DNA from 4 places in the Streptomyces sp. WZ-12 genome. Region 2 is predicted to be linked to each of the others. Evidence: riboswitches for the same ligand, from Rfam matches in the RefSeq annotation. Region 2 holds a riboswitch; each other region holds the start of a gene.
What was found. A riboswitch is a leader RNA that binds a small molecule or an ion and turns the genes downstream of it on or off. The one in region 2 is predicted to bind cobalamin.
Positions count from the first base shown of each region.

Region 1 (5,835 bases), 3.8 Mb from region 2:
GACCCGGGAGGTCTCCTCCACCAGCGTCCGGGTGCGGACCGTCTCCGGGCGGGTCGAGTCGCCGATGTACGCCTCGGGGGCCTTGCCCTTGAGTGCCTTGACGGTGGCGACCATCCCGCCGTGGTACTGGAAGTAGTCGTCGGAGTCGGCGATGTCGTGCTCGCGGGTGTCGGTGTTCTTGGCGGCCACCGCGATGCGCTTGTAGGCGGTCTCCATCTCCTCCCGGGCCGGGCGGCCCTCCAGCCCGCGCCCGTAGGCGTAGCCGCCCCAGACGGTGTAGACCTCGGCGAGGTCGGCGTCGGTGCGCCAGTCGCGGGAGTCGATGAGCTGGAGCAGGCCCGCACCGTAGGTGCCGGGGCGGGAGCCGAAGATCCGGGTGGTGGCGCGGCGTTCGTCCCCGTGCGCCGCGAGGTCCGCCTGGGCGTGGGCCCGGACGAAGTTGCCCTCGGCGGGCTCGTCGAGAGAGGCGACGAGCCGCACCGCGTCGTCGAGCAGGCCGATGACGTGCGGGAACGCGTCGCGGAAGAAGCCGCTGATGCGGAGGGTGACATCGATGCGGGGACGGTCGAGCTCGTCGAGCGGGATCGCCTCCAGGCCGGTGACCCGGCGCGAGGCGTCGTCCCACACGGGCCGGACGCCGAGCAGCGCCAGCGCCTCGGCGACGTCGTCGCCGGAGGTGCGCATCGCGCTGGTGCCCCACAGGGACAGGCCCACCGACTGCGGCCAGTCGCCGTTGTCGTCGCGGTAGCGGGCCAACAGCGAGTCGGCGAGCGCCTGTCCGGTCTCCCAGGCGAGCCGCGACGGCACGGCCTTGGGGTCGACGGAGTAGAAGTTGCGGCCGGTCGGCAGGACGTTGACCAGGCCGCGCAGCGGCGAGCCGGACGGGCCGGCCGGGACGAAGCCACCGTTCAACGCGTGCACCGCGTGGTCGAGTTCGGCGGTGGTGGCGGACAGCCGCGGGACGACCTCCCGGGTGGCGAAGTCGAGGATCGCGGCGACCGCCTCCGGGTGGCCCTCGGCGACCCGGGAGACCGCAGCCGGGTCCCAGTCGGCGTCCTCCATGGCCTGGACGAGGCCGCGGGCGACGGCCTCGGCGTCGTCGGCCGCGGTGCGGGTGGCGGCCGACTCGTCCAGCCCGAGCGCCTCGCGGAGCCCGGGCAGCGCGGAGGTGCCGCCCCAGATCTGCCGGGCGCGCAGGATGGCCAGGACGAGGTTGACCCGGGCCGCGCCGGCCGGGGCGGCGCCCAGCACGTGCAGGCCGTCGCGGATCTGCGCGTCCTTGACCTCGCAGAGCCAGCCGTCGACGTGCAGCAGGAAGTCGTCGAACCCGTCGTCCTCCGGGCGCTCTTCCAGGCCGAGGTCGTGGTCCAGCTTGGCGGCCTGGATCAGGGTCCAGATCTGCGCGCGGATGGCGGGCAGCTTGGCCGGGTCCATCGAGGAGATCGCGGCGTACTCGTCGAGCAGTTGCTCCAGGCGCGCGATGTCGCCGTAGGAGTCGGCGCGGGCCATCGGCGGGACGAGGTGGTCGACGAGGGTGGCGTGCACCCGGCGCTTGGCCTGGGTGCCCTCGCCCGGGTCGTTGACCAGGAACGGGTAGATCAGCGGCAGGTCGCCGAGGGCCGCGTCCGGGCCGCAGGCGGCGGACAGGCCGGCGTTCTTGCCGGGCAGCCACTCCAGGTTGCCGTGCTTGCCGAGGTGGACCATGGCGTCGGCACCGAAGCCACCGTCGGCGGCGGGCGTGGCGATCCAGCGGTAGGCCGCCAAGTAGTGGTGGGAGGGCGGGAGATCGGGGTCGTGGTAGATCGCGATCGGGTTCTCGCCGAAGCCGCGCGGCGGCTGGATGAGGATCAGCAGGTTGCCGCGGCGCAGGGCGGCCAGCACGATGTCGCCCTCGGGGTTCCGGCTGCGGTCGACGAACATCTCGCCGGGCGGCGGGCCCCAGTGCTCCTCCACGGAGTCGCGGAGCTCCCGCGGCAGCGTGGCGTACCAGCGGCGGTAGTCGGCGGCCGGTATCCGGACCGGGTTGCGGGCCAACTGCTCCTCGGTCAGCCACTCCTGGTCGTGGCCGCCGGCCTCGATGAGGGCGTAGATCAACTCGTCGCCGTCGCCGGACGCCAGGCCGGGCACCGGCTCGGTGCCGAAGTCGTAGCCCTCGGCCCGGAGGCGGCGCAGCAGCTCGACGGCGCTGGCCGGGGTGTCCAGGCCGACCGCGTTGCCGATCCGGGAGTGCTTGGTGGGGTACGCCGACAGCACCAGCGCCAGCCGCTTCTCGGCGGCCGGGATGTGCCGCAACCGGGCGTGCCGGACGGCGATCCCGGCGACCCGGGCGGCCCGTTCGGGGTCGGCGACGTAGACCGGGAGGCCGTCCTCGTCGATCTCCTTGAACGAGAACGGCACGGTGATCAGCCGCCCGTCGAACTCGGGCACGGCGATCTGCGAGGCGGCGTCGAGCGGCGAGAGCCCCTCGTCGTTCGCCTCCCAGTCGGCCCGCGACCCGGTCAGGCAGAGCGCCTGGAGGATCGGCACGTCCAGGCCGGCCAGCGCGCCGGCGTCCCAGGACTCGTCGTCGCCGCCCGCGGACGCCTCGGCGGGCTTGGTGCCGCCGGCCGCCAGGACGGTGGTGACGATGGCGTCGGCCGCGCGCAGCTCCTCGATCAACTCCGGCTCGGGGGCGCGCAACGAGGCGACGAAGAGCGGCATCGGGCGGCTGCCGGCCCGCTCGATCCGGTCGCAGAGGTCGTGGACGAAGCGGGTGTTGCCGCTCATGTGGTGGGCGCGGTAGTAGAGCACGGCCACCGTCGGGCCGGTCGCCTCCGAGGCGGGGCGCTCCAGCGGGCCCCAGGACGGCGCGGCCGCGGGCGGCTCGAAGCCGTGGCCGGTGAGCAGCACGGTGTCGCTGAGGAACCGGGCCAGTTGGTCGAGGTTGGCCGGGCCGCCGTGCGCGAGGTAGGCGTGCGCCTCGGCCGCGATGCCGACCGGGACCGTGGACGCCGCCATCAACTGGGCGTCGGGGGCCTGTTCGCCGGTGAGGACGACGACCGGGCGGTGCTGGTCCGCGGCCAGCAGCACGTCCAGGCCGTCCTCCCAGGCGCGGATGCCGCCGAGCAGGCGGACCACGACGAGGTCGGTGCCCTCCAGGAGCCCGGGGAGCTCGGCGACGTCGAGGCGGGCGGGGTTGGCGAGCCGGAACGGCACGGGACCCGTGGCCGCGCGGGCGCTGAGCAGATCGGTGTCGGAGGTCGACAACAGCAGGATCACGGCGCAGCCCTTCCTCGGGGATTCCACGCCCCGGGTGGTCGTATGGACGGCGGGAGTTCCTGGCTCACCCGGCGGTGGCCGGGTTCACAGTGGCGGGACCGCGCCGGATTCTCACCGGGCTTCCTCCCTTGGCGCCGTCGCTGGCGTCCGGCGGGTCAGCCGACCCGCCGACCTGCATAGTAAGGGCTGCGGCCGAGCCGCGGGAGCCCGCCTGGAGGGGCCGCCCGTACGCCCCCCTCACCCCGGTTCCGGGATCCGACGCGTAGGTATGCTCGCCGCCATGCCGCCCTCCCCCTCTCGACGCCCCGACCGGGCCGGACCGCCCGTACGGGACCGCGGTGACGCCTGCCCGGGAGCGCTGCGACTGCATCCCGCCGCCGACGGCGAACTGGCCCGAGTCCGGCTGCCCGCAGGGGACTTGACGGCATCCCAGGCCCGCGCGCTGGCGGACGCCGCGGAACTCCTCGGCGACGGCCACCTCTCGCTCACCTCCCGCGGCAACGTCGAACTCCGCGGCCTGCCCGACGACTGCGGCGGCCGCCTGGCCGCCCTCCTCACCGACGCCGGGCTGCTGCCGTCGGTCCGTCATGAGCGGATCCGCAACGTGCTGGCCTCGCCGCTGGCCGGGCTGGACCACCACACCCCCTCCGACGTGCGGTGGTGGGCCCGGAGCCTGGATGCGCTGCTGTGCGCGAGCGAGCCGGCGACGGCCCTTTCGGGCCGTTTCCTGTTCGTCCTCGACGACGGGCGGGGCGATGTGGCGGGGCTCGGCGGCGATGTGACCTTGCTCGCAGAATCCGGCCGACGGGCCCCGGCGGGCACCGCGTTCGCCCCGGGGGCGGCGTCCGGGCACGGGGCGCTGCTCCGCGTCGGCGAGGACCCGGCGGCGCTGCGGATCGCGGCGGACGACGTCCCGCGGGCGGCGCTGATCGCCGCCGAGACCTTCCTGGCCGCCGCGGCCGAGAGCGACAGCGGCGCCTGGCGGGTCCGCGAACTCCCCGCCGCGCGCCCGCTCACCGTCCACGACGTGCGGGGTGCGCTGCGGGCCGCGGGCATCACCGCCGAGCCCGCCGCCCACGCGGCGGCGACCGGCCCGCGGCCGGCGGTGCCGTACGCCGATGCCGCCGTCCCCGGCCCGGTCGAGGGCCCGGGCGGCCGCCGCGCGCTGGTGGTCCTGGCGCCGCTCGGCCGGCTGACCGCGGGCCAGTGGCGGCTGTTGGCCGAGGTCGCCGCGGCGGACGGCTCCGGCGCGCTGCGCCTCACGCCCTGGCGCGGCATCGTCGTCCCCGGCCTGCCGGCGAGCGCGGCGGACCGACGGCTGGGCGAGTTCGCCGCCGCCGGTCTGGTCACCGACCCGGCCTCGCCGTGGCGCGGGGTCACCGCCTGCACCGGCCTCCCCGGCTGCGCCAAGTCCCTGACGGACGTGCGGAGCGATGCGTCGGCCGCCCTCGCCACGGGCCGGCCCGTCCCGGCGGGCGACTCCGCCCCGCCCGTCGGCCCGCCCGTCCACTGGTCGGGCTGCGCACGGCGCTGCGGTCATCCGCACGGCGCCTGGATCGACGTCCTGGCGACGCCCGACGGATACCGCACCACCGCCGTGCGCTCCAACTCCACGGCCCCGGCGGATGTTTCACGTGAAACGCCCCGACCGAGCGCCGTTTCACGTGAAACACCACAAGGTCCGGCTTCTTGCGTACGGGCCGAACCGGCCCCTGGCACACGGGACTTGGCACCCCCCGCCGACGCCCCACACCCCTCTTCCACCCCTCAACCCACGACCCCGAGGCTCAAGTGACCGCGTTCGACTACGAAAAGGACGGGGCGGCCATCTACCGCCAGTCCTTCGCCACCATCCGCGCCGAGGCGGACCTGTCCGAACTGCCCGCCGATGTCAGCCGGGTCACGGTCCGCATGATCCACGCCTGCGGCATGGTCGATCTCGTCCGCGACCTGGCCTTCACCCCGGGCGTCGTGGCCAGTGCCCGGGCCGCGCTGCGCGCCGGTGCGCCGATCCTGTGCGACGCCACCATGGTGGCCAGCGGCGTGACCCGCAAGCGACTGCCCGCGGACAACGAGGTGCTGTGCACCCTCGGCGATCCGGCCGTTCCGGAGCTGGCCGCCCGGATGGGCACCACCCGCAGCGCCGCCGCGCTCGAACTGTGGCGGGACCGGCTGGAGGGCGCCGTGGTCGCCTTCGGCAACGCCCCCACCGCCCTCTTCCGGTTCCTCGAAATGATCGAGGAGGGGGCGCCGCGCCCCGCCGCCGTCCTCGGCATCCCGGTCGGCTTCATCGGCGCGGCCGAGTCCAAGGACGCGCTGATCGGCCACCCGTCGAAGCTGGAGCACATCGTGGTGCGCGGGCGGCGCGGCGGCAGCGCCATGGCCGCGGCGGCGCTCAACGCCCTGGCGAGCGAGGAGGAGTGAGCGTGCGCGAGCAGCAGTCCCCCAGCGGTGCGCCGGACCAGCCGGCCGCACACTCCCCGCGGCACTCCACCGGACGCCTCTACGGCGTCGGCCTCGGCCCCGGCGACCCGTCCCTGATGACCGTGCGGGCGGTGGAGGTCATCGCCGAGGCCG
Region 1 is NZ_CP118574.1:4,747,921-4,753,755, reverse strand. It holds gene cobN (cobaltochelatase subunit CobN) at 1-3,258, opposite strand, end outside; cobalamin riboswitch at 3,293-3,442, opposite strand; gene cobG (precorrin-3B synthase) at 3,527-5,053, shown strand; gene PV796_RS20450 (precorrin-8X methylmutase) at 5,050-5,682, shown strand; gene PV796_RS20445 (precorrin-2 C(20)-methyltransferase) at 5,679-5,835, shown strand, end outside.
Region 1: another riboswitch for cobalamin. It lies ahead of cobN (cobaltochelatase subunit CobN); the one in region 2 lies ahead of PV796_RS03640 (HoxN/HupN/NixA family nickel/cobalt transporter).

Region 2 (5,835 bases):
CATGATCGCGGAGAGTCTCGGGGTGGCGGTCGTGCAGGCGACGCTCCGGCCGATTCCCGGCGTCGTCGTCAAGCCACTGATCGGTACGCCGCTGTGGTGCCGCTATGTGTTGGCCTGGCGACGGGAGAGCCTGGCCGACGAGTGCGCCGACACCCTGGTCGGCGCGGCCTCCGCGGCGTACCGCGCGCTGATCGCACAGTCACCGCACCTGCGGAGCTGGGCGTCCCGGACCTGGAGCCTGGCCAGGCCGTAGGGGCGACGGACGGGCCCGGGGCGCCGTCCCACGGGCTGTTATGGCCAGGCGGTCCCGGGTGCTATGCCACGCGTCGTTGTCGGCGGGAGGAGTGTCTTGAGAAGGTGACGATCACGCCTCGGCCTCTTCCGGGGCGCCTGTCGTCCACGAAGGAGCAGGGATGCGCTCTCGCTTCACCTGGCCCAGATGTGTGATCGGCGGCCTGGCCGCCTGCGCGACGATCGCCGGTTTCACGGCGACGCCGGCGCTCGCCACGCCCTCGCCCACGACCGACTCCAAGTCCGTTGCGCAGCAGGGTACTTATCGCACCGTGCCGCACTTCCCCCCGTCCCCGAAAGCCCCCTCGCCCACCGGTCCGGCCCTTGGCTCCGGTGAACGTTCCGTGGTCCAGGGCCGGCCGGTCGGCTCCGCCCGGCTCCGCCCGCTCAGCGCGAAGAATCCCCCCACTTCTTCGACTTCGGCGGCGGAGCACAAGGGCGGCCATCGCCCCGCCCCGGCCTCGTGCAGCCCGGGCGACTTCGGCGGCCGCACCGGAGCCGACCTGGTCACCGCGGTCAAGGCCGCGACCACGGAGTGCGTCAACTCGCTCTTCTCGCTCACCGGCAAGGACGCGCACGACGTGTTCCGCGAGGAGCAGATGGTCACCCTCGCCAACGCCTTCAAGGACGGGGCGTCGTCGTACGCCGGCGACAACTCCACCAACGTGTGGCAAGTCGTGCTCTTCCTGCGCGCCGGCTACTACGTGCAGTACAACCACCCCTCCGACGTGGGCCCGTACGGCCAGAACCTGGCCGCGGCCACCCAGGGCGGGCTGGACGCCTTCTTCGCCAACTCCCACTCGGCGGACGTCTCTTCGGGGAACGGCGACGTGCTCGGTGAGGCCCTGGTCCTGTCCGACAGCGCCAACGAACAGGGCCGCTACCTGAGCGTCTACCAGCGGATGCTCAAGGGCTACAACAGCTCCTACGACGCCATCCCCAGCATGCTGGCGGCCGTCAACGACACCTACACCCCGCTCTGGCGCGGAAACTGGAACGAGGCGTACGTCAAGGCGGTGACGGCCGACCCGAGCATCGTCGACACGCTCAACTCCTTCGCGCTGGACCACCGCGACCTGCTGGGCACCGACAAGTCCTACCTGGACTCCAACGCCGGTATGAACGTGGGGCGTTACGTGGAACACCAGCCGCTCCAGGCCAAGGTCCGGCCGCTCATCAAGGGCCTGTTGGACGCCTCGAAGATCACCGGTCCGACGGCGTCCCTGTGGGTCACGGTCGCCAGCCAGGTCGACGCCTACGACAAGGCCGACTGCGCCTCCTACGGAGTGTGCGACCTGCCCGGCCAACTCACCAAGGCGGCACTCCCGATCACCCACCCCTGCGACCAGACGCACACCATCAAGGCGCAGGCCCTGACCGCCGCCGACCTCGACGCCGCCTGCACCAGTCTGCTGCGCCAGGACCCGTACTTCCACCAACTGGTGAGGGACAACGGCCCGATACCCGACCAACACGAGTCGACCGTCCAACTCGTCGTCTTCGGCAGCCGCAACGACTACCAGACCTACGCCGGGGCGATCTACGGCGTCGATACCAACAACGGCGGTATCACCCTGGTCGGCGACCCGACCAAAGCCGACAACCAGCCGATGTCGATCATGTACCAGAGGGACACCGACAACGGCTTCCCCGCCCGGATCTGGAACCTCAACCACGAGTACACCCACTACCTCGACGCCCGCGACGACATGAAGGGCGACTTCAACCAGCAGACCACGGTCCCGGACGTCTGGTGGATCGAGGGGCTCGCCGAGTACGTCTCGTACGGCTACCGGGGCGTCACCGACGACGAGGCGGTGCGCCAGGCCGGCCAACACGCCTACAAACTCAGCACGTTGTTCCAGACCACCTACGCCAACAGCAACGAGACCCGCACCTACCCGTGGGGCTACCTCGCGGTCCGCTACATGTTCGAGAAGCACCCGCAGGACGTCGCCACCATGCTGGGGCACTTCAGGACCGGCGACTACGCGGGCGGCTACGCCGTCTACAACCGCGACATCGGCACCCGTTACGACGCCGACTTCGACGCCTGGCTGACGGCCTGCGCGTCCGGCGGTTGCACCGCCAAACAGGCACGCTGACGATCGACGGCGACGCGCCCCGCTGACCGGGACCCGACCGCCCGTCGCGCCGTACCTCGTGACCGTCGCACCACCCTCCGCCCCCGCACCGGCCGCGCGCCGATGCGGGGGCGGAGGTGCGCGGGGCGCCAACGGCAGCCGGTTGGACCCCGGCAGGCGCAGGAGCGCCCTCGCATACACCGGCGTCCCAGCCGCCACGTCGCACAGCCGGCTCAAAAGTGCGCCCTCCCGTGCACACACGCGCCCCCTCTTTGCACGGATTGCGCAACTGCGCAAGATTGTCGAGGGGCGATTACCGGCCTACTGTTGCTGCCGCCGTGGTGCTCGGGAAGACCGGTGTGAGACCGGAGCGGCCCTCGCCACTGTGATCGGGAAGTCCTCGCGTCATCCCCGCCGGGAACGGCGGGTGCCACTGGGCAGCTCATTGCCCGGGAAGGCGGCCGCGCGGACATTGGACCCGTAAGCCAGGAGACCGGCCACGGCACCGCACAACGACCCATCCACGAGGTGCTGGAGAGGCTGCCTGATATGCCCCTGTTGCAAAATTCCCCCACGCCATCCACCACCGCATCCACCCTCCCGCAGCGCTGGCAGCGGCAGGACTGGATACGCACCGGTGTCCTGTTCGCGGTGATCGCCGCCATGCACCTGGTGGCCTTCGTCATCCTGGCCGCCATGGTGGCGCCGCACCACTACACCGTCGGCAAGCAGGTCTTCGGCGTCGGACTCGGCATCACCGCCTACACGTTGGGGATGCGGCACGCGTTCGACGCCGACCACATCGCCGCCATCGACAACACCACCCGCAAGCTGATGGCCGACGGCCAGCGCCCCGTCTCGGTGGGCTTCTGGTTCGCCATCGGCCACTCCACCATCGTGCTGGTCCTGGCGGGCCTGATCGCCGCCGGCGCGAAGGTCGCCGGTACCCTCGCGAACGACAACTCCGGTACCCGCGTCACCCTCGGTGCCATCAGCACCACCGTCTCCGGCGCCTTCCTCTACCTGATCGCCGCCCTCAACCTCGTCGCGCTGGCCGGGATTTACCGGGTATTCAAGGCCATGCGCGCCGGGCAGTTCGAGGAGCACGAGTTGGAGAAGCACCTCGCCAGCCGCGGCTTCATGAACCGCATCCTGGGCCGGCTGACCAGGTCCATCCGACGCCCCGGCCAGATGTATCCGGTCGGCGTGCTGTTCGGCCTCGGCTTCGACACCGCGACCGAGGTCACCCTGATGGTCATGGCCGGTTCCGGCGCCGCCGCAGGGCTGCCCTGGTACGCGATCCTCTGCCTGCCGCTGCTGTTCGCGGCCGGAATGAGCCTCTTCGACACGCTCGACGGCACCTTCATGAACTTCGCCTACCACTGGGCGTTCACCAACCCGGTGCGCAAGGTCTACTACAACCTCACCATCACCGGCCTGTCCATCGCCGTCGCCTTCCTCATCGGCACCATCGAGCTGGTCGGCGTGTTGCACGACAACCTCGGCTGGCGGGACGGGCTCACCGACTGGATCTCCTCCATCGACCTCAACAACGTCGGCTACCTCATCGTCGGACTGTTCGTCGTCGTCTGGGCCTGCGCCCTGACCTACTGGCGCCTGGCCAAGCTGGAACACCGCTGGGGCCAGAAGGCGGACGGGGCCGACAGGATCGGCGGAGCCGACGACCCGAACGAAGCCGCCCCGGCCAACGAGACCGGCTGACCGCCGGCGCGGCCCGCCTTGTCCCCGCCGGATCCTGTCCGGCGCCCGAGCCCGCACCCCCGGCCGCACGTCGCCGGCATCCCAACCCCTTCTACCAGTCGGCACGTTGACGACCATCGGAGCCCGTGACCGGGAAACGGTCACGGGCTCCGGCCTGTTCCGGGGCGCCCGGCGTGGCCTGCGTTCGCAGCAGACGCCGCCCGCGCCCTACTGCGTCCGCAGCAGATCAAGAGTCTGCGGACGGGCGACGACAGGCCGGACGTGACGCGGCACGGTGGTGACTGTCCGAGCGGCCGAACGACCGGCATCCGTTGAGGGGTTGAAACCACCGTGCACCCTGGAGAACACCGTGCGGACGCCGTCGGAACCGCCGTCCGGCGTCGGCTGCGGGGCGTGGCGATCGACATCGCCCCGGTCTTCGGATTCACCGTGAGCTTCGCCGTCACGCATCGGTTGGTGGTCGCGCTGGCACTGGCCGTGGCGGCCGCTGCCGGGATCTGCGCCTACCGGATCGCGCGTGCGGAATCCGTGCGGCGCGCGCTCGCCGCGCTCTGCCTGATCTGCGTCGGGGGTGTGCTCGCCGCCCGCACCGGCCAGGCAACGGACTTCTTCCTCCCCGGCCTGGTGCTGCACAGCGTGATGGCCTTGGTGACGCCGGCGCTGCTGCTGTGGGGTTGGCCGCCGATGGGCCTGATGGTCGGGCTGATCACGGGGGAGCGGACCCGATGGCGGCGCTGTGCGGTGCGTCGGCGGGCCTTCACCCGGGGCAACCTGGTGATGTACGCCGGCCACCTGGTGATGTTGGCGATCCAACTCCCGCTGTTCTTCACCGGCCAGACGATCGCGCTCGGCTCGGTCGACGCGTTCGGACCGGTCGTCCTCGCGCTCGGCGCGCTGGTGGGATGGCGCGTCTACCGGCGCTGCGTCGGATCGCACCGCTGCGGCACCCCCGACCCCCTGAGCGCCGAGCCGTTCCCCCACACCCCAACCTCCCACCCCGTGGAAAGGACCTCCCAGCCATGACCGCAACACGACCCGACGTGATGACCCAACCGACCGCGCGGACCTGCCCGTTCGACCCGCCGCCGGAGTACCGCACGCTGCGGGAACAGCGGCCCGTCGCGGAGGCGACCCTGCCCGACGGCATCGCCGGCTGGCTGGTCACCGGGTACGAGGAGGCGCGGGCGGTGCTGGCCGATCCGCGGATGAGCTCCCGGCGCCGTCGCCTGCGGACCGGGAGCGGGCCCGTGGACGACGCCGAGCTGCCGGTGCCCACGCCGGGGAACTTCCTGATGATGGACCCGCCGGAGCACACCCGGCTCCGCCGGCTGCTCACCGGCCAGTTCACCGTGCGGCGGATGCGGCAACTGACCCCCGCGGTGGAGAAGATCGTCGCCGAGCGGTTGGACGCGATGGCCGCCGCCGGGGGCCCGATCGACCTCGTGCAGGCCTTCGCGCTGCCCGTGCCCTCGTTGGTGATCTGCGAACTGCTCGGCGTGCCCTACGCCGACCGGGAGGACTTCCAGCGGGATTCCGCCACCCTCATCCGGCTCGACGCCAGTCTCGACGACGTCCAGCGGGCCCACCAGGCACTGACCGGCTTCCTCGGCCGACTCGTGCGCGCCAAGCGGGCCGAGCCCGGCGACGACATCCTCAGCGGCCTGGTGCGGACCGGCGAACTGACCGACGAGGAACTGGCCGGCGTCGGGGTGCTGTTGCTGCTCGCCGGGCACGAGAC
Region 2 is NZ_CP118574.1:917,284-923,118, reverse strand. It holds gene PV796_RS03650 (LysR substrate-binding domain-containing protein) at 1-253, shown strand, start outside; gene PV796_RS03645 (collagenase) at 414-2,396, shown strand; cobalamin riboswitch at 2,698-2,891, shown strand; gene PV796_RS03640 (HoxN/HupN/NixA family nickel/cobalt transporter) at 2,925-4,097, shown strand; gene PV796_RS03635 (DUF3159 domain-containing protein) at 4,491-5,120, shown strand; gene PV796_RS03630 (cytochrome P450) at 5,117-5,835, shown strand, end outside.

Region 3 (5,835 bases), 780 kb from region 2:
CTATTCCGGCCATGGCGACGATCGTCGCCCAAGCGGAGAAACCGTGGCCGGGCGGGCAGAGGTTGAGCGCGCGCACGGCGAGGGCCAGCAGGAAGAAGGTCATGCCCAGGGTGAAGGGTCGGCCCAGGTACGTCACACCGGCCCAGCTACCGAAGGTCATCAGCACCACGAAGAACAGCGAGTGGGTGGCGTGGCGGTGCCCGCCGGAGATCCAGGCCACGAACCGGCACAGGATCTTGGACACCGGGCCGAGGAAGTTGGCGATGGTGCCGTCGTGGTGGTCCAGGTCGGGCAGGAGCGCGGCGCCAGCGCACAGCACGGTGCCCATCAGGATTTCCTGGGGCATCAGATGGGTGTGCATCAGCAGCGGTGGCAGGAACGGCGTGGTGCCCGCGAAGAGCAGCGCGCCGCTCACCGCATGCGAATGACCCATCATGGTGCGTCGTCCTCCCCGTATGTGGCGCGTCGTTGACGCGCCCTCAGCCACGGCGGAGACGGTACCAGCGCGATCACGGCGGTGGCGCCACAGGGCGGCGAAGCGCGACCGCGGGTCGTTACCCCTCCCCGCCCCGTTCAATCCCGACGGGCACTTGTCCCATCTCACCATCCGCATACTGGACGACATCCGGCGCGCCGCGGCCCCGCCCCGTAAGGTGACCGGTGCAGCTGGTTCGCCCCGTCCGCCAGGCGGGAGGCGTCGCAAGAGGGAACCCGGTGAGAATCCGGGACTGCCCCGCAGCGGTGAGCGGGAACGACCGCCGTCATACGCACTGGACCCACCCGGGTCTGGGAAGCGACGGCCACTAGGAGCCTCGTACGACACGAGGCGCGCCCGCGAGTCCGAAGACCTGCCAACTGCCCGCGTGCGGACGACCCGTGCGCGGTATCCCGGTGACCTTCGAGGGCGGGTCGGGAGCACCCCGGACACTGCCCGGGGAGCAGGCACCAGACGGTGCCCGTGTCGCGCGCCGTGGCCTGCGCCGCGCCATACGGGTCGCCGCGTCCGGTGCGTCCCGTCACCCTTCGCGCTCTCGTCCCGTCCCCGGGATCTCAGGGATTCATCTCGCGAAGGAGATCTCCGTGACCACCAAGTCCGCAGCCGCGGCAGCACGGGCCACCGTGTACGGCTACCCGCGCCAGGGCCGGCACCGGGAACTGAAGAAGGCCGTCGAGGGCTACTGGAAGGGCCGGGTCACCGCGGACGCGCTGCGCGCCACCGCCGCGGAACTGCGCCGCACCACCTGGCAGGAGCTGGCCGGGGCCGGCATCGACGAGGTCCCGACGGGCGACTTCTCGTACTACGACCACGTCCTGGACGCCAGCGTCATGGTCGGCGCGGTCCCCGAGCGCCACCGCGCGGCCGTCGCCGCCGACCCCCTGGACGGCTACTTCGCCATGGCCCGCGGCACCCAGGACGCCGCGCCCCTGGAGATGACCAAGTGGTTCGACACCAACTACCACTACCTGGTCCCCGAGTTGGGTCCGGACACCGTCTTCTCGGCCGACTCCACCCAGCAGGTCACGGAATTCGAGGAGGCCCTCGCCCTGGGCCTGACCGCCCGGCCGGTCCTCCTCGGCCCGGTCAGCTACCTCCTGCTCGCCAAGCCGGCCCCCGGCGTGGCCGAGGGTTTCGACCCGCTCACCCTCCTCGACCGACTGCTGCCGGTGTACGCCGAGGTCCTCGCGGACCTGCGCGCGGCCGGCGCGGAGTGGGTGCAGCTCGATGAGCCCGCCCTGGTCCAGGACCGCACCCCGGCTCAACTGGACGCCGCGGAGCGCGCCTACCGCTCCCTGGGCGCCCTCGCCGACCGGCCCAGGCTGCTGGTCGCCTCGTACTTCGACCGGCTCGGCGACGCCCTCCCGGTGCTGGCCAAGGCCCCGGTCGACGGGCTCGCGCTGGACTTCACGGAGGCGGCCGCCGGCAACCTCGACGCCCTCGCCGCCGTCGGCGGCCTGCCCGGCAAGCGCCTGGTCGCCGGCGTCGTCAACGGCCGCAACATCTGGGTGAACGACCTGGAGCGGTCGCTGTCCGTGCTCGGCACCCTGCTGGGGCTGGCCGACCGGGTCGACGTGGCCGCCTCCTGCTCGCTGCTGCACGTCCCGCTCGACGCGTCGCTGGAGCGGGACATCGAGCCGCAGATCCGGCGCTGGCTCGCCTTCGCCCGCCAGAAGACCGCCGAGCTCGTCACCCTCGCCAAGGGCCTGACCCGCGGTACCGACGCCATCGCCAGCGAACTGGCCGCCAACCGCGCCGACTTGGCGTCCCGGGCCAGCTCCCCGATCACCCACGACCAAGCGGTGCGGGGCCGCACCACCGCGGTCACCGAGGCCGACGCGCGCCGCTCCCAGCCGTACCCGGAGCGGGCCGCCGCGCAGCGCGCCCACCTCGGCCTGCCGCTGCTGCCGACCACCACCATCGGCTCCTTCCCGCAGACCGGCGAACTGCGGGCCGCCCGCGCCGACCTGCGCGCCGGCCGCATCGACACCGCCGGCTACGAGGAGCGCATCAAGGACGAGATCCGCGAGGTCATCGCCTTCCAGGAGAAGACCGGGCTGGACGTCCTGGTGCACGGCGAGCCCGAACGCAACGACATGGTCCAGTACTTCGCCGAGCAGCTCACCGGCTACCTCGCCACCCGGCACGGCTGGGTCCAGTCCTACGGCACCCGCTACGTCCGCCCGCCGATCCTGGCCGGCGACATCTCCCGCCCCGAGCCCATGACGGTCCGGTGGACGACCTACGCCCAGTCGCTCACCGAGCGCCCGGTCAAGGGCATGCTCACCGGCCCGGTCACCATGCTCGCCTGGTCCTTCGTCCGCGACGACCAGCCACTGGGCGAGACCGCGCGCCAGGTCGCCCTCGCCCTGCGCGACGAGGTGCGCGACCTGGAGGCCGCCGGCACCTCCGTCATCCAGGTCGACGAGCCCGCGCTGCGCGAGACCCTGCCGCTGCGCACCGCCGACCGCCCCGCCTATCTGGACTGGGCCACCGAGGCGTTCCGCCTCACCACCGCCGGGGTGCGCCCGGACACCCAGATCCACACCCACATGTGCTACGCCGAGTTCGGCGACATCGTGCAGGCCATCGACGACCTCGACGCCGACGTCATCAGCCTGGAGGCGACCCGCTCCCACATGCAGGTCGCCCGCGAACTCGCCGCCCACGGCTACCCGCGCGAGGCCGGCCCCGGGGTGTACGACATCCACTCGCCCCGGGTGCCGAGCACGGAGGAGGCGGCGGACCTGCTCCGCATCGGCCTGCGGGCCATCCCCGCCGAACGCCTCTGGGTCAACCCCGACTGCGGCCTGAAGACCCGCGACTGGCCCGAGGTCCGCTCCGCCCTCGAACACCTCGTCACCGCGGCCCGCGCGGTACGCGCCGAGCTGTAGACCGCACCCGCCGAAGGACGCGGAACAACGCGCCCGCCCCGGCCAAGCCGGCCGGGGCGGGCGCGCCTCCCGTCCGACGTCATGTCGCCCCCTTGAGGGGGGAGTTGGCATCCAGCGGGAGTGACGTGTGCGTGGGGTGGTCGATCAGGAAGTGGGGCCGCTCCAGTAGGCGTCGTCCCACTCCGACGCGTCCGGCGTGAACTCGACCTCCATCCGGTCGGCCGCGTCGGCCGGCAGCGAGAAGGCGTACTTGCCGACGGCCTCCTTGCCGGGGAGGAGGTACCCGGTGATGACCTTCTGCCGCCCGCTGCCGTCGATCACCAGCTCCGCCGACGCGCCCTTCGCGTCGTTGACGTCGGGCAGCCCGGTGTCGACGGAGACCCGCTTGCTGCTGGTGTTGACCACGGTGACGGTGACCTGGACGGCCTTGTTCCCCTTGGCGTGCCCGTGGGCGAACGCGTCCGGCTCGAACGGCTCGGGCTTGGCGACCGTGACCTTCAGCCCGTTCTCGAAGGTGTACGGCTCACCGAAGGACAGATGCCGGGCCTTCTCCTCGGCGGCCGCCGACTCCTCGGCCGCCTTCTTCTGGGCGCGCTGCTCGGTCTTGACCTCCTTGATGTGCGTACGGGCCTCATCCACCAGCACGACGGTGAGCAGCAGGCTCGCCACCGCCATGACGAGACCGATGATGCCGAGGACGAGGCCGGCGACCGACATGCCCTTGTTGGTCACCCGGCCGGAGCGCGCCCGGCTCAGCCCGACGCCGCCGAAGATCACGGCCAACACCGCCGGCACCCAGGACATCCAGAACAGGAAGATGAACACCCCGAGGACGCACCCCACCAGGCCGAGTACCAGAGCCGCGACGCCCATGCCGTTGCTGGGCTGCGCCACCCCGACCGCCGGCGCATAGGGCGCCCGCGGCGGCTCATGGGCGACGCCCTCCGCGCTCGGCGGGGCCCACGGGTCGCGGTCCGGCGACGATGGTTCCCCGGATGCGGGACCGCCGGGAGAGACGGGCGTGGTCATGCAGATTCCTTCAGCCAGGTCAGTTCAGGTCAGCTCAGGTCACCTCATTCGGTGAATTTCCGACCCTACCAGGAGTTTTACTCTTTCATTACTTCTCATTCGGCTTCCGCCCAACTCCCCTGCGCTCCTTGGATGTTGCTCACCCACCAAGGCAGTCGAGCGCCCCCTCACCCTCCCCCTCACTTCACCTGCGCGGCGATGATCCGTGCGCACTCCATGGACTCGGCGCGCGCGGTGTCCACCTCCAGGTCGTAGACCACGCCCCGGTGCACCATCTCCGCCTGGGACGTGGCCATCCCGATGATCCGGTCACCCCGCGCCACCTCGCGGCCGGCGGCAACCGCACCGTCACACCTGACGCCCACCCACAGCACCCGCAGCTCCCCCAGCACCTTCTGCCACCGCCGTTGGGAATCCGCTCCCCCGAGAAGGACCTCATCGAGAATGATCCGGGCGCCCGCCCGAGCCATCGCGGCGACCCCCTCGGCCCAGGCCGCCTCCAACGCCCGGAACTCCGGCCCGACGACCACCCCGCCGTCCGGCGCGAACGCGATGCCACCGCTCGCCGCCCGCATCGACGCGGGCACCGCCGCCACCAGCGCATCCGTCCCGAGCGCCAACCACGGTTCCGGCAACACCGCCTGCAGACACCGCACGATCCCGGACTTCCCCGAGCTGGAACCACCGTTGAGCACGATCACCTGAGTCAGCACGGCGCCACGGTAGTAGGCGGCACGGCGCCACCGAAACGGATTTCCTCCGGCCCAGGGGCGCGCACCCCACCCGCCAACCCGCCCGGCATGACGGCGGCGAGGCGCGCGCCAACGGCCGAATCCGCGTGTCTGACGGCGCCCAGCGACGCGTCAACTGGCCGCGGTGAGCGCGTAGTACAGCGCGTACGCAATCGCGGGAAGCGTGCCGACCGGGCCCGTGCATGAGCGCCGGCCGACCCGACACGGCAACGGACTGTCGCGCCCGTTCCCTTGAGGGCGCGTTTACCGGGCGCTGTTGGGGACGAGCGACCCGTCGGAGGTGGCGGGCAGGCGTCGGCCGTAGAGAGCTTGGCCCGTGTGTGCCGGGGTGTTGTTGAGGTCCGCGTGGATCTTGCGGGCGAGGTCTTCTATCACCTTCACGCTGGCGGGCATGCTGGCGTGGTCCGAGGTCAGGACCGCGATTCCGTAGTCATAGTCGCCTCCGGTGAACGCGCCGATGCTGTGCACCCGCCAGCCGCCACCGGTGCGCTGAAGCCAGCCGTTCTTCACGTGGACCTGCGCTCCGCTGGGCGCGCCGGCCGGAACGCCCCAACGCTGATCGGGAATCACCTGGCTCATCAGGTCCAGCGCGTAGGCCCGGGAGTCGTCGTTGAGGACGGAATTCGTGGCGGTGAGCAGTGCCATCAGCGTGAGCTGGTCGGCG
Region 3 is NZ_CP118574.1:1,696,190-1,702,024, forward strand. It holds gene PV796_RS07255 (metal-dependent hydrolase) at 1-436, opposite strand, end outside; cobalamin riboswitch at 651-870, shown strand; gene metE (5-methyltetrahydropteroyltriglutamate--homocysteine S-methyltransferase) at 1,081-3,390, shown strand; gene PV796_RS07265 (DUF4190 domain-containing protein) at 3,535-4,419, opposite strand; gene cpt (chloramphenicol phosphotransferase CPT) at 4,599-5,132, opposite strand; gene PV796_RS07275 (serine hydrolase) at 5,415-5,835, opposite strand, start outside.
Region 3: another riboswitch for cobalamin. It lies ahead of metE (5-methyltetrahydropteroyltriglutamate--homocysteine S-methyltransferase); the one in region 2 lies ahead of PV796_RS03640 (HoxN/HupN/NixA family nickel/cobalt transporter).

Region 4 (5,835 bases), 5.8 Mb from region 2:
GCCCTCCTGACGCACCGGTGGCCCGCCCGTCGGTCACCACCACGAGCAGCGGCCGCCGGGACGGATCCCGCATCCGCTCCACCCGCAACACCTCATGGGCCCGCAACAGCCCCTCCGACAGCGGCGTCCGACCGCCCGTCGGCAACTGCTCCAGCCGGGCCGCGCCCGCCTCCACCGACGACGTCGGCGGCAGCGCCAACTCGGCGCCGGACCCCCGGAAGGTGATCATCCCGATCTTGTCCCGCCGCTGGTACGCGTCGAGCAGCAGCGACAGCACCGCCCCCTTGACCGCGCCCATCCGCTTCCGCGCCGCCATCGACCCGGACGCGTCCACCACGAACAGCACGAGATTGCCCTCGCGCCCCTCGCGCACCGCCTCCCGCAGGTCGTCCCGGCGCACCACCAGGCCGGGCCCGCGCCGGCCGCGCGCCCACTGGTGCGGCGCCGCGGCCTGCACCGTCGCCGCCAAGTGCAGTTTTCCCAGGGTCCCTTGGGGACGCCGGGCGCCGGCCGTCCGGCCGTGCGCGGTCCGCGCCCGGGACCGCCGGCCGTCCGCGCCCTCGCCCAGCCCCGGCACGTCCAGCCGCCGGGTGCGGAACGGCTCGGCGGCGCCCACCGCGGCCTGCTCCCGGCCCGGCCCGGCCGCGGGCTCGCCCGCCGGCTCCCGCTCGGACTCCTCGGGCCGCGCCGGGCGCTCGGGCTCCTGCTGCCGCGGCACGTCGGGCTGCGGCGCGTCGCCCGGCCGCTCCCGGGACTCCTGCGGCGGCACTCCACCGGGACCACCGTCGGGACCGCCCTCGGGTCCGCCGCCCGGGCCTTCCGGACCGTCGTCCGGACCCTCCGGCTCCGGCTCGTCGTCCGTCCCGCCGGACTCCTCCAACACCTCGTCCAGCTTGTCCTCGTCGAGCCCGGGCGCGTCGAACGGATTGCGCCGCCGGCGGTGCGGCAGCGCCAGCAGCGCCGCCTGCCGGACGTCCTCCGGCAGCACCTCGGTCCGCCCCGCCCAGGCCGCCAACGCACTCGCGGTGCGGGCCATCACGATGTCCGCCCGCATCCCGTCCACCTCGAACGCCGCGCAGGTCGCCGCGATCTGCCGCAGCGCCTTGTCGCCGAGCGCCACCGACGGCAGCAACTCCCGGGCCCGCGCGATCCGTTCGCGCAGCTCCCGCTCCTCGGTCGCCCAGCGCGCCGCGAAGCCCTCCGGGTCGTCGTCGTACGCCAGCCGGCGGCGGACCACCGCCACCCGCTGCTCCGGGTCCCGGGACGCGGCGACCTCCACGGTCAGCCCGAACCGGTCCAGCAACTGCGGCCGCAGCTCGCCCTCTTCGGGGTTCATCGTCCCGACGAGCAGGAACCGCGCGGCGTGCCGCACGGAGACGCCCTCCCGCTCCACGTAGGAGGCGCCCATGGCGGCGGCGTCCAAGAGGAGGTCCACCAAGTGGTCATGCAAGAGGTTGACTTCGTCGACATAGAGCACGCCGCGGTGCGCGTCCGCCAACAGGCCCGGCTCGAACGCCTTCACGCCCTCCGACAGCGCCCGCTCGATGTCCAGCGCGCCGACCAGGCGGTCCTCGGAGGCGCCGACCGGCAGCTCGACCATCCGCGTCGGCCGCGCGTCGGCGACGGCCGCGGCGTGCGGCCCGTCGGGACAGCCCGGGTCCGGTGCGGCCGGCGCACAGGAGAACCGGCAGCCGGCGACCACGTCCACGGCCGGCATCAGCTCCGCCAGTCCGCGCACCATCGTCGACTTCGCGGTGCCCTTCTCGCCCCGCACCAACACCCCGCCGATGGCCGGCGAGATCGCGTTCAGCAGGAGCCCCAGCCGCATGTCGGCCATGCCGACGACGGCGGTGAACGGGTACTGCCGGGTCGGGTTCTGCGTCGTTGTCATGCCTTAAGTCCTCCGCCTCGCCGGCTGCGCTCCTGAAGTGTTCCCCGCCGTTCCCGCCCCGCGTGCCCCGTGCTCATGGCGCCCCCGGAGGCACGAACGGCAGCCCCTCCGGCACCCCTTCCTCGATCAGCCGCAGCAGCGCCTTGGTGTCCGCGTGCTCCTCGATCAGGTCGCCCAGCCGGTCCAACTGCTCCTCGCGCAGCGCGCCGAAGCGGGTGTCCGGCGCCGGCACGAAGCGCCGGCCGGCCGCCCGCGCCACCTCCCGCAGGAACGCCCGCCGGAAACCGTCGCTCTCCAGGGAGCCGTGCCAGTGCGTGCCCCACACGGCGCCCACCCGGCAGCCGTCCAGGTCGTTTCCCCGGCCGTCGGAGAGGAACGCCGCGTCCCCGCCGGAGACCTGGGCCACGCCGTGGTGGATCTCGTAGCCCTCCACCGGCTCGCCCAGCGCCACGCCGGACGGCCGCGCGAGGGTCTTCTCCACCGCGAAGCGGACCCGGACCGGCAGCAGCCCCAGCCCCTCGACCGCCCCGGCCCGCGACTCGACGTCGTCCTCGATGCGCTCGCCGAGCATCTGGTAGCCGCCGCAGACGCCCAGCACCGGCCGGCCCTCGGCGGCCCGCCGGGCCACCGCGTCGGCCAGCCCGCGCTCGCGCAGCCACGCCAGCGCCCGGACCGTGCCGCGGGTCCCCGGCAGCACCACCAGGTCCGCGTCGACGAGCTCCTCCGGCCGGTCCACGAACCGCACCACCACGCCCGGTTCGGCGGCCAGCGCGTCCACGTCGGTGAAGTTGGACATCAGCGGCACCGCGCAGACCGCGACCCGCAGGATGTCCTCGCCCGCCGGCGGCGCCACCACCGACTCCCGCACGGCCCCGCGCAGCGAGACGCGCAGGCCGTCCTCCTCGTCGATGCCGAGCCCGTGGGCGAACGGCAGCACGCCGTAGGTCTCCCGCCCGGTGAGGCCGCGCAGCATCTCCAACCCCGGCTCCAACAGCGTCACATCGCCGCGGAACTTGTTGACGAGATAGCCGGCGACCAGCGACTGGTCCTCCTCCGACAGCAGCGCGGTGGTCCCGAAGAACGACGCGAAGACCCCGCCGCGGTCGATGTCGCCGACCACCACGACCGGGATGCGCGCCGCCCGGGCCAGGCCCATGTTGACCAGGTCGGTGCGGCGCAGATTGATCTCGGCGGGGCTGCCAGCGCCCTCGCAGATCACCGCGTCATGGGTGCGCCGCAGCTCTGCCAGGCAGTCGGTCACGGTCCCGAGCAACTGCTCCTGCCGCCCGTCGTGGTAGCCACGCGCGCTCAACTCGCCCACCGGCTTCCCCAACAGCACCACCTGGCTGCTGCGGTCGCTGCCCGGCTTGAGCAGCACCGGGTTCATCAGCGCGGTCGGCTCCACCCGGGCCGCGGCCGCCTGCATCGCCTGCGCCCGGCCGATCTCCGCGCCCTCCCGGGTCACGAACGAGTTCAGCGACATGTTCTGCGCCTTGAACGGCGCCACCTTGACGCCCCGCCGCGCCAACCAGCGGCAGATGCCGGCCGTCACCACGCTCTTGCCGGCGTCGGACGTCGTCCCGGCCACCAGCAGCCCACCGGCCGTCTTCTCGCGCCCGTTCACCGGGACAGCCTCCCGTTCCCGTTCACCCGGCGGCGCCGCACGGCACCCGCCGCCAACCGTCCCGCCACCGTCACGCCCAGCGCCAGCGCGCTCACCCGCCGGGAGAGCCGCACCGCCCGCTCCACGTCGGAGACCTCCGGGGGCCGCGCCCCGCCGTTGAGCACCGGCCGGTGCTCCACCCGCCCGCCGTACGCCAGCGTGCCGCCCAGCCGGATGCCCAGCGCACCGGCGAACGAGGCTTCCACCGGGCCCGCGTTGGGGCTCGGATGGGCCCCGCCGTCCGCCCGCCAGGCCCGCAGCGCACCGCGCCGGTCCGGCCCGGCGAGGACCGTCAGCGCCGCGGTCAGCCGGGAGCCGGGCCAGCCGGCGACGTCGTCGAGCCGGGCCGCGGCCCAGCCGAACCGCCAATAGCGCGGCGACTTGTGACCCACCATCGCGTCCAGGGTGTTCACCGCCCGGAACGCCACCAGTCCGGGCACCCCGCCCAGCGCGCCCCACACCAGGGCGCCCACCACCGCGTCGGAGGTGTTCTCGGCGACCGACTCCACCACCGCACGGGCCAGCTGCGGCCCGTCCAACGCCTGCGGGTCGCGCCCGCACAGATGCGGCAACCGCTCCCGCGCCACGTCCAGATCGCCGACGTCCAGCGCGCCGCCCACGGCGCGCGCCTCCCGGCCCAACGAGGTGCCGCCCAGCACCGCCCACACCGCGGCCGCGGTCAACGCGGCCCGGGCGCCCGGGTGGTGGCGCACGGCGCGTTCCAACAGCGCGGCGCCGGCGGCCGCGCCGCCCGCGCACACCACGGCGTGGGCCGCGCCGTGACCACGGTGGTCGCGCCACAGCCGACGTTCGAGGGCGCCCGCGGCCCGGCCGAACGCGGCCACCGGATGACCGCGCCGCGGATCCGCCGCGATCAGATCACCGAGGAAGCCGAGGGCCGCGCCGCACGCGTATGCCGCGTGTTCGCCGCGCACCGGATCAGGCCGCCGTCAGACACCGAACGGGCCCTGCGGCAGCGGGCGATGAGGCTCTCGATGGGCAGCCGGGCATGGTGGTATGTCCTCACTCAGGGTCCTCGCCCTGGCTCGACGCGACGGCGACCAGAGTCTCCTGGCTCCCGGATCGGCGCGTCCCCCGGCCTTCCCGCCCGTACGTGGCGTACGGGCCGTGGCCCTCGTTGGAGGAGCGCTCCCCGGTGACAGTGGCGGGACCGCGCCGGATTCGCACCGGACTTCCTCTGCTGTCGCCGATTGGCCCCGGCAGTCCACCACGCCCCGCCACGCCCGTCAACTCGCCCTTGACCTGCGACGCAGCCCCACCGCCCGCCCTGTGTCCAAGACCACAGGGCCGCCGCCGGCGCCCGCCCGCCATCCCACCGCGCCCGTCCCGCGCACCCGCGCGCCGCCCGCCCCGAACTCCGGCCTGCGGAACGGGCCTTCGCGACGACCGGCGGCGCGACAGCCCGGTGGTCGCCCGCATCGCACGCCAACGGGGCGCCCGGCGGCCGCGGCTGGTGCCGCGCCCTCCGGGCGCCCCGTCCACTGCTGCCGGCCCGCGGCCGGCCAACCGTCAGGCGGCGACGATCAGATAGATCCCGTACGCCACCGCCAGCGCGCAGAGCGCGAACGCCGCCAGCGCCCCGGCGCGCGCCCCCGCGCCCGGTGCCGTGGCGGCCGCCGCGTCGCCGGGCGCGGCCGGCTTGCGGGAGGTGCCCACGATGCCGACGGTGAACAGGCCCACGATTCCCACCGTCACCACGAGCGTGACGCCGAAGACCTGGCCGAGAGCTGCCCAGTCGATGTGCATTGCGAAGTCCTTAGGTTCCTTGGGTCAGTTCGGTCGCAGCGGCCGGCCGTCAGGAGGAGGCCGTCGCGGGCTGGGTGGGGGCGGCGGCGTCCCGCTGGGCGGGCACGGCGACCGCGTCCGCCTCGACGGCCGCCGGGACGACCGTGCCCGCCGGGGGCGGCGAGACGGTCTGGAGCGCGGTGGTGACGACGCCCGCCGGCTCCACCGCCGGGCCCTCGTTGACGTTGGTGTGGTCGATCGGCTTGCGTCGGGAGGCGGCCCAGATGCCGCCGCAGATCGCCAGCGCCAGGACGGCCACCGTCGTGATGCCCCAGGTGCCCTGGTCGGCGAGGACCGCGGCCCCCGCGGAGACCAGGCCGGCGGCCGGCAGGGTCAGGCCCCAGGCCACGACCATCCGGCCGGCCGTGGACCAGCGCACCACGCCGCCCTTGCGACCGAGCCCGGAGCCCATCACGGCGCCGGAGCAGACCTGGGTGGTGGAGAGCGCGAAGCCGAGGTGGGAGGAGGCCAGGAT
Region 4 is NZ_CP118574.1:6,682,215-6,688,049, forward strand. It holds gene PV796_RS28905 (putative cobaltochelatase) at 1-1,891, opposite strand, end outside; gene PV796_RS28910 (cobyric acid synthase) at 1,965-3,515, opposite strand; gene PV796_RS28915 (cobalamin biosynthesis protein) at 3,512-4,489, opposite strand; cobalamin riboswitch at 4,620-4,752, opposite strand; gene PV796_RS28920 (hypothetical protein) at 5,085-5,321, opposite strand; gene PV796_RS28925 (inorganic phosphate transporter) at 5,371-5,835, opposite strand, start outside.
Region 4: another riboswitch for cobalamin. It lies ahead of PV796_RS28915 (cobalamin biosynthesis protein); the one in region 2 lies ahead of PV796_RS03640 (HoxN/HupN/NixA family nickel/cobalt transporter).